DNA from 3 places in the Buttiauxella ferragutiae genome. Region 2 is predicted to be linked to each of the others. Evidence: predicted binding sites of a transcription regulator. Region 2 holds the regulator's gene; each other region holds the start of a gene.
What was found. The regulator LexA, encoded in region 2, represses DNA repair genes until DNA is damaged. The targets are predictions, from matches to a motif close to TNCTGTATGTACATACAGNA.
Positions count from the first base shown of each region.

Region 1: dinB (DNA polymerase IV) is a predicted target of LexA. The motif match lies at 2,074-2,093, and genes of this name have one in related genera.
Region 3: MNO13_RS10815 (YebG family protein) is a predicted target of LexA. The motif match lies at 1,365-1,384, and genes of this name have one in related genera.

Region 1 is NZ_CP093332.1:4,213,166-4,216,414, reverse strand. It holds gene nqrE (NADH:ubiquinone reductase (Na(+)-transporting) subunit E) at 1-533, shown strand, start outside; gene nqrF (NADH:ubiquinone reductase (Na(+)-transporting) subunit F) at 546-1,769, shown strand; gene nqrM ((Na+)-NQR maturation NqrM) at 1,781-2,005, shown strand; gene dinB (DNA polymerase IV) at 2,115-3,170, shown strand.
Region 2 is NZ_CP093332.1:4,967,737-4,970,985, reverse strand. It holds gene plsB (glycerol-3-phosphate 1-O-acyltransferase PlsB) at 1-746, opposite strand, end outside; gene MNO13_RS22860 (diacylglycerol kinase) at 873-1,241, shown strand; gene lexA (transcriptional repressor LexA) at 1,350-1,958, shown strand; gene dinF (MATE family efflux transporter DinF) at 2,027-3,249, shown strand, end outside.
Region 3 is NZ_CP093332.1:2,349,028-2,352,276, reverse strand. It holds gene ptrB (oligopeptidase B) at 1-109, opposite strand, end outside; gene MNO13_RS10820 (tellurite resistance TerB family protein) at 203-886, opposite strand; gene MNO13_RS10815 (YebG family protein) at 1,004-1,348, opposite strand; gene purT (formate-dependent phosphoribosylglycinamide formyltransferase) at 1,487-2,665, shown strand; gene MNO13_RS10805 (bifunctional 4-hydroxy-2-oxoglutarate aldolase/2-dehydro-3-deoxy-phosphogluconate aldolase) at 2,732-3,249, opposite strand, start outside.

The sequences.
Region 1 (3,249 bases), 750 kb from region 2:
TCCTTGGTATGTGCACCTTCCTGGCGGTGTCTAAGAAAGTCTCCACTGCATTCGGTTTGGGTGTAGCGGTGACCGTTGTTTTAGGGATTGCCGTTCCGGCGAACAATCTTGTTTATAACCTGATTCTTCGTGACGGCGCGCTGGTCGAAGGTGTTGACCTTAGCTTCCTTAACTTCATTACCTTCATTGGTGTGATCGCCGCTCTGGTACAAATCCTCGAAATGATCCTCGATCGTTTCTTCCCGGCTCTCTACAACGCGTTAGGTATCTTCCTGCCGCTCATCACCGTTAACTGCGCGATCTTTGGTGGCGTGTCGTTTATGGTGCAGCGTGACTATAGCTTCGGTGAATCAATTGTTTATGGTATCGGCTCAGGTGTGGGTTGGATGCTGGCAATTGTCGCGATGGCAGGGATCCGCGAGAAGATGAAATATGCCAATGTGCCCGCAGGATTGCGTGGCTTAGGAATTACCTTTATCACCACTGGATTGATGGCACTGGGCTTTATGTCATTCTCCGGTGTGCAGCTATAAGGGCGAAAACGTATGGAAATTATTCTTGGCGTGGTGATGTTCACGCTAATTGTTTTGGCTCTGGCGCTGTTGATTTTGTTTGCCAAGTCAAAGCTCGTTAACTCCGGCGATGTGCTGATTGAGATTAACAACGAAGCAGACAAACAGTTTCATGCACCCGCGGGTGATAAGCTGCTCAACACACTCTCAAGTCAGGGGATTTTCATCTCCTCGGCTTGTGGTGGCGGTGGTTCTTGCGGGCAATGCCGCGTGACCGTAAAAGAGGGCGGTGGTGATATTCTGCCTACTGAGCTTTCGCATATCACCAAGCGTGAAGCGAAAGAAGGTTGCCGTCTTGCCTGCCAGGTTGCTGTTAAGCAGGACATGAAAATTGAGCTGCCAGAGGAGATCTTTGGTGTTAAGAAATGGGAGTGTGAAGTTATCTCTAATGATAACAAAGCCACCTTCATTAAAGAGCTCAAACTGCGTATCCCTGATGGTGATGTTGTGCCGTTCCGTGCTGGTGGCTATATCCAGATTGAAAGTCCACCGCATGAGGTTAACTACCAGGACTTCGATGTTCCTCAGGAATACCGTGGCGACTGGGATAAGTTTAATCTGTTCCGCTTCAAGTCGGTGGTTAAAGAGCCATGCGTTCGCGCTTACTCAATGGCTAACTATCCAGATGAGAAAGGCATTATCATGCTGAACGTGCGTATCGCTACTCCGCCGCCGAATGTGCCTGATGCGCCTCCGGGGATTATGTCCTCATATATATGGTCGTTAAAAGCGGGCGACAAAGTGACAATATCCGGTCCATTTGGTGAGTTCTTTGCTAAAGAGACGGACGCTGAAATGGTGTTCATCGGCGGTGGTGCAGGTATGGCACCAATGCGATCACACATTTTTGACCAGCTTAAACGTCTTCATAGCACGCGAAAAATGAGTTTCTGGTACGGTGCTCGCTCTTCGCGTGAGATGTTCTACGAAGAAGAGTTTGAAAAACTGGCTCAGGAAAACCCGAACTTCACGTTCAATGTGGCGCTCTCAGATCCGCAACCAGAAGACAACTGGACTGGTTACACCGGCTTCATCCACAACGTATTGCTTGAAAACTATCTTCGTAGCCATCCGGCACCAGAAGATTGTGAGTTCTATATGTGTGGGCCACCTATGATGAATGCCGCGGTTATCAAAATGCTCAAAGATTTGGGTGTTGAGGATGACAACATCATGCTAGATGACTTTGGCGGCTGACAGGAGCGTTTATGCTGACAGTATTTTTAGCCACCTTCGTTATTTTTCTACTGGTGATCTTTGGAATGTCACTGGGCGTTATTGTGAAGCGCAAATCGCTTCAGGGTAGCTGTGGTGGTATTGCCGCGTTAGGCATGGAGAAAGTTTGTAACTGCCCTGAACCCTGTGATGCTCGTAAGAAGCGTATCGCAAGGGCTGAGCGGCAAGCAAAACTTCAGCAGAACCGCATCCTGTAAACCAGTAAAACCTCCCGCATCGTCGGGAGGTTTTCTTTCCATTGAAGACTTTCCTCCTTAATTATTTTAACTGTATACTTATCCAGTAATATAACTGGTGCGAACAAGTATGCGTAAAATCATTCATGTCGATATGGACTGCTTTTTTGCCGCCGTAGAAATGCGTGATAACCCAACTCTGCGGGATATTCCGATAGCTATTGGAGGTAGTGCGAAAAGGCGCGGTGTCATTAGTACGGCAAATTATCCCGCTAGAAAATTTGGTGTGCACAGCGCGATGTCGACTGCAATGGCTCTCAAGTTATGCCCACATCTGACACTGCTTCCTGGACGTTTTGATGCTTACAAAGAAGCTTCAAATCATATCCGGGAAATTTTTAGCCGCTACACAACGCTTATCGAACCGCTGTCACTTGATGAGGCTTATCTGGATGTCACTGATAGCCCGAACTGCCATGGTTCTGCAACTCTCATGGCCAGGGAAATTCGCCAGACTATTTCAGATGAACTTAATCTCACCGCATCGGCTGGTATTGCACCGGTTAAATTCCTCGCCAAAATTGCCTCTGACCTCAATAAACCTAACGGGCAGTTCTTGATCACTCCCGAGGAGATTCCAGCATTTTTGCAAACCTTACCGCTTGGAAAAATCCCCGGCGTAGGGAAAGTTACAGCGGGCAAACTGGAAAGCCTTGGGTTGCGCACCTGTGCCGATGTGCAGAAAACGGATTTAGCTTCGTTACTCAAGCGGTTTGGCAAATTTGGCCGTGTACTGTGGGAGCGTAGTCAGGGTATAGATGAACGCGAGATTAACAATGAGCGGCAACGTAAATCTGTCGGAGTTGAAAAAACACTCGCGGAAGATATTCATCAGTGGCAGGAGTGTGAGGCTATTATTGAGCAACTCTATCCTGAACTTGAACGCCGTTTGAAAAAGGTAAAACCTGATTTATTGATTGCCCGCCAGGGTATCAAACTTAAGTTTAATGATTTCCAGCAAACGACTCAGGAACATGTCTGGCCTCAGCTGAATAAAGCCGATTTAATCGCTATTGCGAAGCAAACGTGGGAAGAACGGCGAGGAGGGCGGGGAGTCAGGCTGGTGGGGTTACATGTGACTTTACTGGACCCGCAGATGGAGCGCCAATTGGTGTTGGGGCTATAAAAAAAGCCCTCATCCCGGCGTTCTCCCTCAGGAGAAGGAGAAAACCAAACAAGTTCCCTCTCCTGGGAGAGAGGGTTAG
Region 2 (3,249 bases):
ACAGCATTCTGCTGGGCTTTTTCATGGGAGATTTTCTTGCTGCGCGCTTCATCTTCTACTGCACGAGCAATAGCTTTTGAGGCCAGTAGCTTATTGAACAGATCCTGGCGTACCGGCAGACGCGGGCCGACAGTCGCTAAACGCTGGCGAGCAAAGTGCATACGCGCTACGCGAGCCAGTTTTTGGGCGATTTTTTTGTCTGTACCGTGGTCGGTTGCCATCTGGCGCAGCGAAACCGGAGCGGAGAAACGCACAAAGCTGTCGCGCCCAAGCCAGGAAACAGCGAAAAATTTCTGGACGCCGTTCAGCATCTTTAATGGCGGATTCACTTCGCCTTTTTCGCGCCCAGGGGAGCGGCCAAACATCACCGATACTGGCACCATCTGCACATCCAGATTTGGATTGCTGCGGTGTAAGTCGAGGTAATCGTGGAACAGTTTGATCGACTCTTCTTTTGGCGTGTAATAAGTGAAAACACGCGGGCCGCCATGGATAAAGACATAGCGCGGCAATACCGCACCGTCGATTTCTAACGGCTCGAGAGGGTCGGGCAAGTTATGCGCGAGACATTGTGCGCGCAGCGTTAATAAGTCCGCCTTGGAGTTATACGGCAGGACATACATAATCGGGCGTGTGGGATCTAAGCCCAGTTCGGCTTGTGGATCTGCCGGAATGGACTTGCTCTTTACCAGAACGCCTAATGGTAAATTAAGTAATTTGTAGTAGATTCTTGGCCAGCCTGACATAAACGATGTAAAGCCTCAGGTTAATGATGCAAATTCGCCGCAAGAATATCAGAATCTGGCTCAGATTTCTGTGGCGTTGCAATATAGATAAGCATTGACCCAAATAATTTGAAAAGGTTTCCCAAAATGGCGAGCAGTACCACTGGACTTACCCGTATCATCAAAGCCGCAGGCTACTCATGGAAAGGGCTCAAAGCAGCCTGGATTAACGAAGCGGCTTTCCGCCAGGAAGGGGTTAGCGCGCTCATCGCCATCGCCATCGCTTGCTGGTTAGATGTTGACCCTATCACCCGTATTTTACTGATTGGTTCTGTTGTGCTGGTCATGATTGTCGAAATTCTCAATAGCGCTATCGAGGCGCTTGTTGACCGTGTTGGTACCGATTACCACGAGCTTTCAGGACGAGCCAAGGACATGGGGTCTGCTGCCGTATTAATCGCCATTATCCTCGCAGTTATTACCTGGGTCACACTGCTTTGGCCGCATTTGCGATGATCTTTCCAGAATAGTTAAGTCCCTGGTTTTTTGCTCAATTTGTGGTTCCAAAATCGCCTTTGACTGTATATACTCACAGCATAACTGTATAAACACCCAGGGGGCGGAATGAAAGCGTTAACTACCAGGCAGCAAGAGGTGTTTGATCTTATTCGGGATCATATCAGCCAGACCGGCATGCCACCGACTCGTGCCGAGATTGCTCAACGTCTGGGGTTCCGTTCTCCGAACGCCGCTGAAGAGCACCTGAAAGCACTTGCCCGTAAAGGCGTCATTGAGATTATCTCTGGTGCGTCGCGCGGTATCCGCTTGCTGGTGGAAGAAGTTACCGGTATTCCGCTGGTTGGGCGTGTTGCTGCGGGGGAACCACTCCTTGCACAACAGCACATCGAAGGCCATTACCAGGTTGACCCATCACTGTTTAAACCAAATGCCGATTTCCTGTTGCGCGTTAGCGGGATGTCTATGAAAGACATCGGTATTATGGACGGCGACCTGCTTGCAGTTCATAAAACTCAGGATGTGCGTAACGGCCAGGTTGTGGTGGCGCGTATTGACGACGAAGTGACTGTTAAGCGCTTAAAGCAGCAGGGTAATACCGTTCATCTTCTGCCTGAAAATAGCGAATTTGAACCTATTGTGGTTGACCTGCGCGAACATAGCTTCTCTATTGAAGGGTTGGCGGTTGGGGTAATTCGCAACGGCGACTGGCTGTAAACTTCTCCAGATGATGCGCTTTAATGCGCATCATCGTCTTAATTCTCTTATCTCTTCCTGGATTGGCCATGCGATTTTTCTCGACGGCTGACAGAGCTCTCTGGCGCCTCGCCTTACCCATGATTTTTTCCAACATCACCGTGCCTTTACTGGGCCTTGTTGATACCGCGGTAATTGGTCATTTGGATAGCCCTGTTTATCTTGGCGGTGTCGCTATTGGTGCGACGGCAACCAGCTTCTTATTTATGCTGTTGCTGTTTTTGCGCATGAGCACCACCGGTTTAACTGCCCAGGCATTTGGTGCCAATAATCCCTCTGCTTTAGCGCGTGCACTGGTTCAGCCCTTGCTATTGGCGTTAGGAGCAGGGGTGGCGATCGTCTTACTGCGTGAACCGCTGATATCCCTGGCCTTGCATATCGTCGGCGGCAATGAAGATGTTTTGTTGCAGGCCCGGCGATTCCTTGAAATACGTTGGCTTAGTGCGCCAGCCTCGCTTGCCAACCTGGTCTTGTTGGGCTGGTTGTTAGGCGTTCAGTATGCGCGTGCGCCAGTTATCTTGCTGGTTGTCGGAAACGTACTGAATATCGTGCTGGATGTGTGGCTGGTTATGGGGCTACACATGGATGTTCAGGGCGCGGCACTCGCCACCGTCACCGCAGAATATGCGACGTTTATCATTGGTTTGCTGATGGTGAAAAAGGTCATGGGTTTGCGCGGAATCAGCTTTGAGATGCTCAAAGAGTCCTGGCGCGGGAATGTGCGGCGTCTGCTGGCACTCAATCGCGACATCATGCTGCGCTCGCTGTTGCTACAGGTCTGTTTCGCCTCAGTCACTATCTTTGGCGCGCGGTTAGGTAGCGAAATCGTCGCGGTTAACGCCGTGTTGATGACGCTATTAACCTTCACCGCCTATGCGCTCGATGGGTTCGCCTATGCCGTTGAAGCCCATTCCGGGCAGGCGTTTGGCGCTAAAAACCGTGGTCAATTGCTCGAAGTATGGGGCGCTGCATGTCGCCAGGCGGGCTTAGTCGCTCTTATGTTCGCCGCTGTGTATGCGCTGTTTGGTGAGCACATTGTTTCGCTTCTTACCTCTATCCCTGAATTGCAGCTACAGGCAGACCGCTACTTGCACTGGCAGATTGTTTTGCCCGTTGTTGGTGTCTGGTGTTATTTGCTGGACGGCATGTTTATTGGCGCAACGCGAGGTACGGAAATGCGCAACAGCATGGCGGTTGCGGCATTGGGATTTGGGCTGACGTTGCTCACCGTGCCTTATCTGGGAAATCATGG
Region 3 (3,249 bases), 2.6 Mb from region 2:
GTACTTGCGCATCTGCGCGCTCGTCGTCGCGCAACCAATAATAGTTATCGATGCGGGTATCGCCATGAACTGACATGGTGTGAGGAATTTTTTTAGCTTTTGGTGGCATGTCGATTTTCATTTTTGAGTTAACACCCTGTAAGGGTGGCAAATTAAGACAGCCTTGCAAGCGTAACGTGGGATTTTGAGAAAAATGCCGGGGTTAACCCGGCAGATTGAGTTTCTGTTGCTGAATATCTTTTTCAATACCTTCGCGCACATCTTGTGGGATTTTTAGCGCATCACCTAACGCACTGAGATAGCTACGTTCCATAAAGTGGTCGATGTCGATTGCCGCACAGCTGAGGAAATAAAGTTCCAGAGCTTCTTCTTCGTTATTAACGCCTTGTACCAAACGCTGTGGATCAAGCGGTTGATCGATAGCCTGTTGAATCAGCGTACGGCCTGACTCTTCAATACCCGCATCCCGCAACTGTTGTTCGATTATCTGGCGCTCTTTGTCATCGATATGGCCGTCACTTTTCGCGGCAAAGACCAATGCCATTACCAGACGCTGGGTCCGCACATCAACTGGCGATTGTTGCTGCCCAAATTGCGGCTCCCCCTGATGGGTTTCACGGACGCGATCTTTATATTTGCTCCACATCACGCTTCCAGCGACTGCCCCACCGCCAACCAACAGCGCGCTGGTTCCGTATTTAGTGAGTAATTTACGCGATGATTTACTTGCCAGCAGTAACCCCGCTAAGCCACCCAGCGCGCCAGGTACCAGTAATTTGCTCAGCCCCTGAGGATCTTGAGTGGGTTGATTGTGCCTGGAAGATTTTTGGCCGGGCTGTGTCGCTTGCCCCAGCATAGACTGAAGCTGCTGTAACCAATTACTCATGAGAGACACCCTTGTTTTAGAACATAGCCACTGAGGTTAGGTGAAAGGCTGTCAAGAAGTGTCTGATAAGACTAAAGATGAGAAAAGAACCGCGCCGGTATTCCGACGCGATAAAACTTAAGCGGCTTTGGTGCGTTTACGTGGATGTTCGGCTACTTTATCATCAGAAGCCTCTTCTTCAGTAACGACTTCAGGCGTTTCATCTGCTGCTGTTGCCGTTTCCAGCTCTGGCAATTTTCCGCTTTTCAGTACGGTCGAAAGCACATCTTTGTTTTCTGCCATCCACATGGCCAGCACGTCATTTTGGCCTTCTTCGAGAGCAATTGGGCTTTGAGTGAGCCAGTCACTCAACACTTCGGCCAGGTCGAGCATTTTGTCATAGGCGTCTGCGTCCTTTTTACTGGCAAATGACATTTTTTCTTGCCCCTCTCGTACTACAACGTATTTGATTTCAACCGCCATTTTGCAGCTCCGGCTTAACTGTTTATTTAAACAGTATAATAATATTACCCTTGCATCGCAAGCGGGAAAGTCGCTGCGTACGCAAACGTTTTCGTTTATAATTCGCCGGTCTATTTTCTCCGTTTGGGTATACAGATTATGTCAATGTTGGGAACAGCGCTTCGTCCTTCAGCTACACGTGTGATGTTGTTGGGTTCAGGCGAATTAGGAAAAGAAGTGGCAATTGAATGTCAACGTCTGGGGCTGGAAGTGATTGCCGTAGACCGCTACGCTGATGCCCCAGCGATGCACGTCGCGCACCGTAGTCATGTCATTAATATGCTTGATGGTGCCGAACTTAAAAAGCTGGTCGCTGCTGAAATGCCCGATTTTATCGTTCCCGAAATTGAAGCCATTGCCACGGATATGCTGGTAGAACTGGAGCAGCAAGGCCAGAACGTTGTCCCGTGCGCCCGAGCCACTAAGTTGACCATGAACCGCGAAGGTATTCGTCGTCTGGCAGCTGAAGAGTTAGAACTGCCCACTTCAAGCTACCGCTTTGCCGATAGCGAAAGCGCTTTCTTGCAAGCCGTCGAAGAAATTGGCTTCCCTTGCATCGTTAAACCGGTAATGAGCTCTTCAGGCAAAGGGCAAAGCTTTATCCGCAATGCCGACCAGTTAGCCAAAGCCTGGGAATACGCTCAACTCGGTGGCCGGGCAGGCAAAGGACGCGTCATTGTCGAAGGGGTGGTGAATTTTGATTTTGAAATCACTTTGTTGACCATCAGCGCAATCGATGGCGTGCATTTCTGCGCGCCAATTGGTCATCGTCAGGAAGACGGCGATTATCGTGAGTCGTGGCAGCCACAAAAGATGAGTGATGTTGCGATTTGTCGCGCGCAGGAAATTGCCGAGAAAGTCGTGAAATCCCTGGGGGGCTTCGGATTGTTTGGCGTTGAGCTGTTTGTCTGTGGCGATGAGGTCATTTTCAGCGAGGTTTCCCCGCGTCCACATGATACCGGCATGGTGACGCTGATTTCTCAGGATTTGTCAGAGTTTGCATTACATGTCCGCGCCTTCCTCGGCTTGCCAATTGGCGATATTCGCCAGTATGGCCCGGCGGCTTCTGCGGTGATCCTGCCAGAATTAACCAGTGATAACGTCCAGTACGGTAACGTCGCGGGTGCGGTAGGTGCCGGTTTGCAGGTGCGTCTGTTTGGTAAGCCGGAGATTGAAGGTAAACGCCGTATGGGTGTCACGCTGGCAACAGGTTCTAGCGTGGAAGATGCGATTGCGCGTGCGATTGCCGCAACCAAAGCGGTTATCGTCAAAGGATAAAAAAAACCGGTCACATCGTTATCTATGTGACCGGTTTTACGCAGCTACAACTTAAAGAATGGCGTATTATTTCGCGCCTTCAACCGCTTCACGAGCAAGCTGAGTAATACGGTCGTAATCACCTGCTTCCAGTGCGTCAGCCGGAACCAACCATGAGCCACCGATACACAGAACGCTTTTCAGTGCCAGGTAATCACGGTAGTTAGCCGGTGTGATCCCGCCAGTTGGGCAGAAACGAACCTGAGAGAATGGGCCCGCAATAGCTTGCAGTGCTTTGGTGCCACCATTCGCTTCAGCCGGGAAGAATTTGAATTCTTTCAAGCCGTAATCCAGACCCAGCATCAGTTCAGAAACAGTGCTGATACCCGGAATCAATGGAATTGAGCCTTCGGTTGCCGCTTTCAACAGTGGCTCAGTCAGACCCGGGCTGATAGCGAACTGCGCGCCAGCTTCGGTCACTTCTGCCAGTTGCTCTGGGTTCAGAACGGTACCCGCACCAATAATCGCTTCTGGTACTTCTTTAGCGATAGCGCGAATCGCGTCCATTGCACATGGAGTACGCAGAGTCACTTCCAGAACGCGCA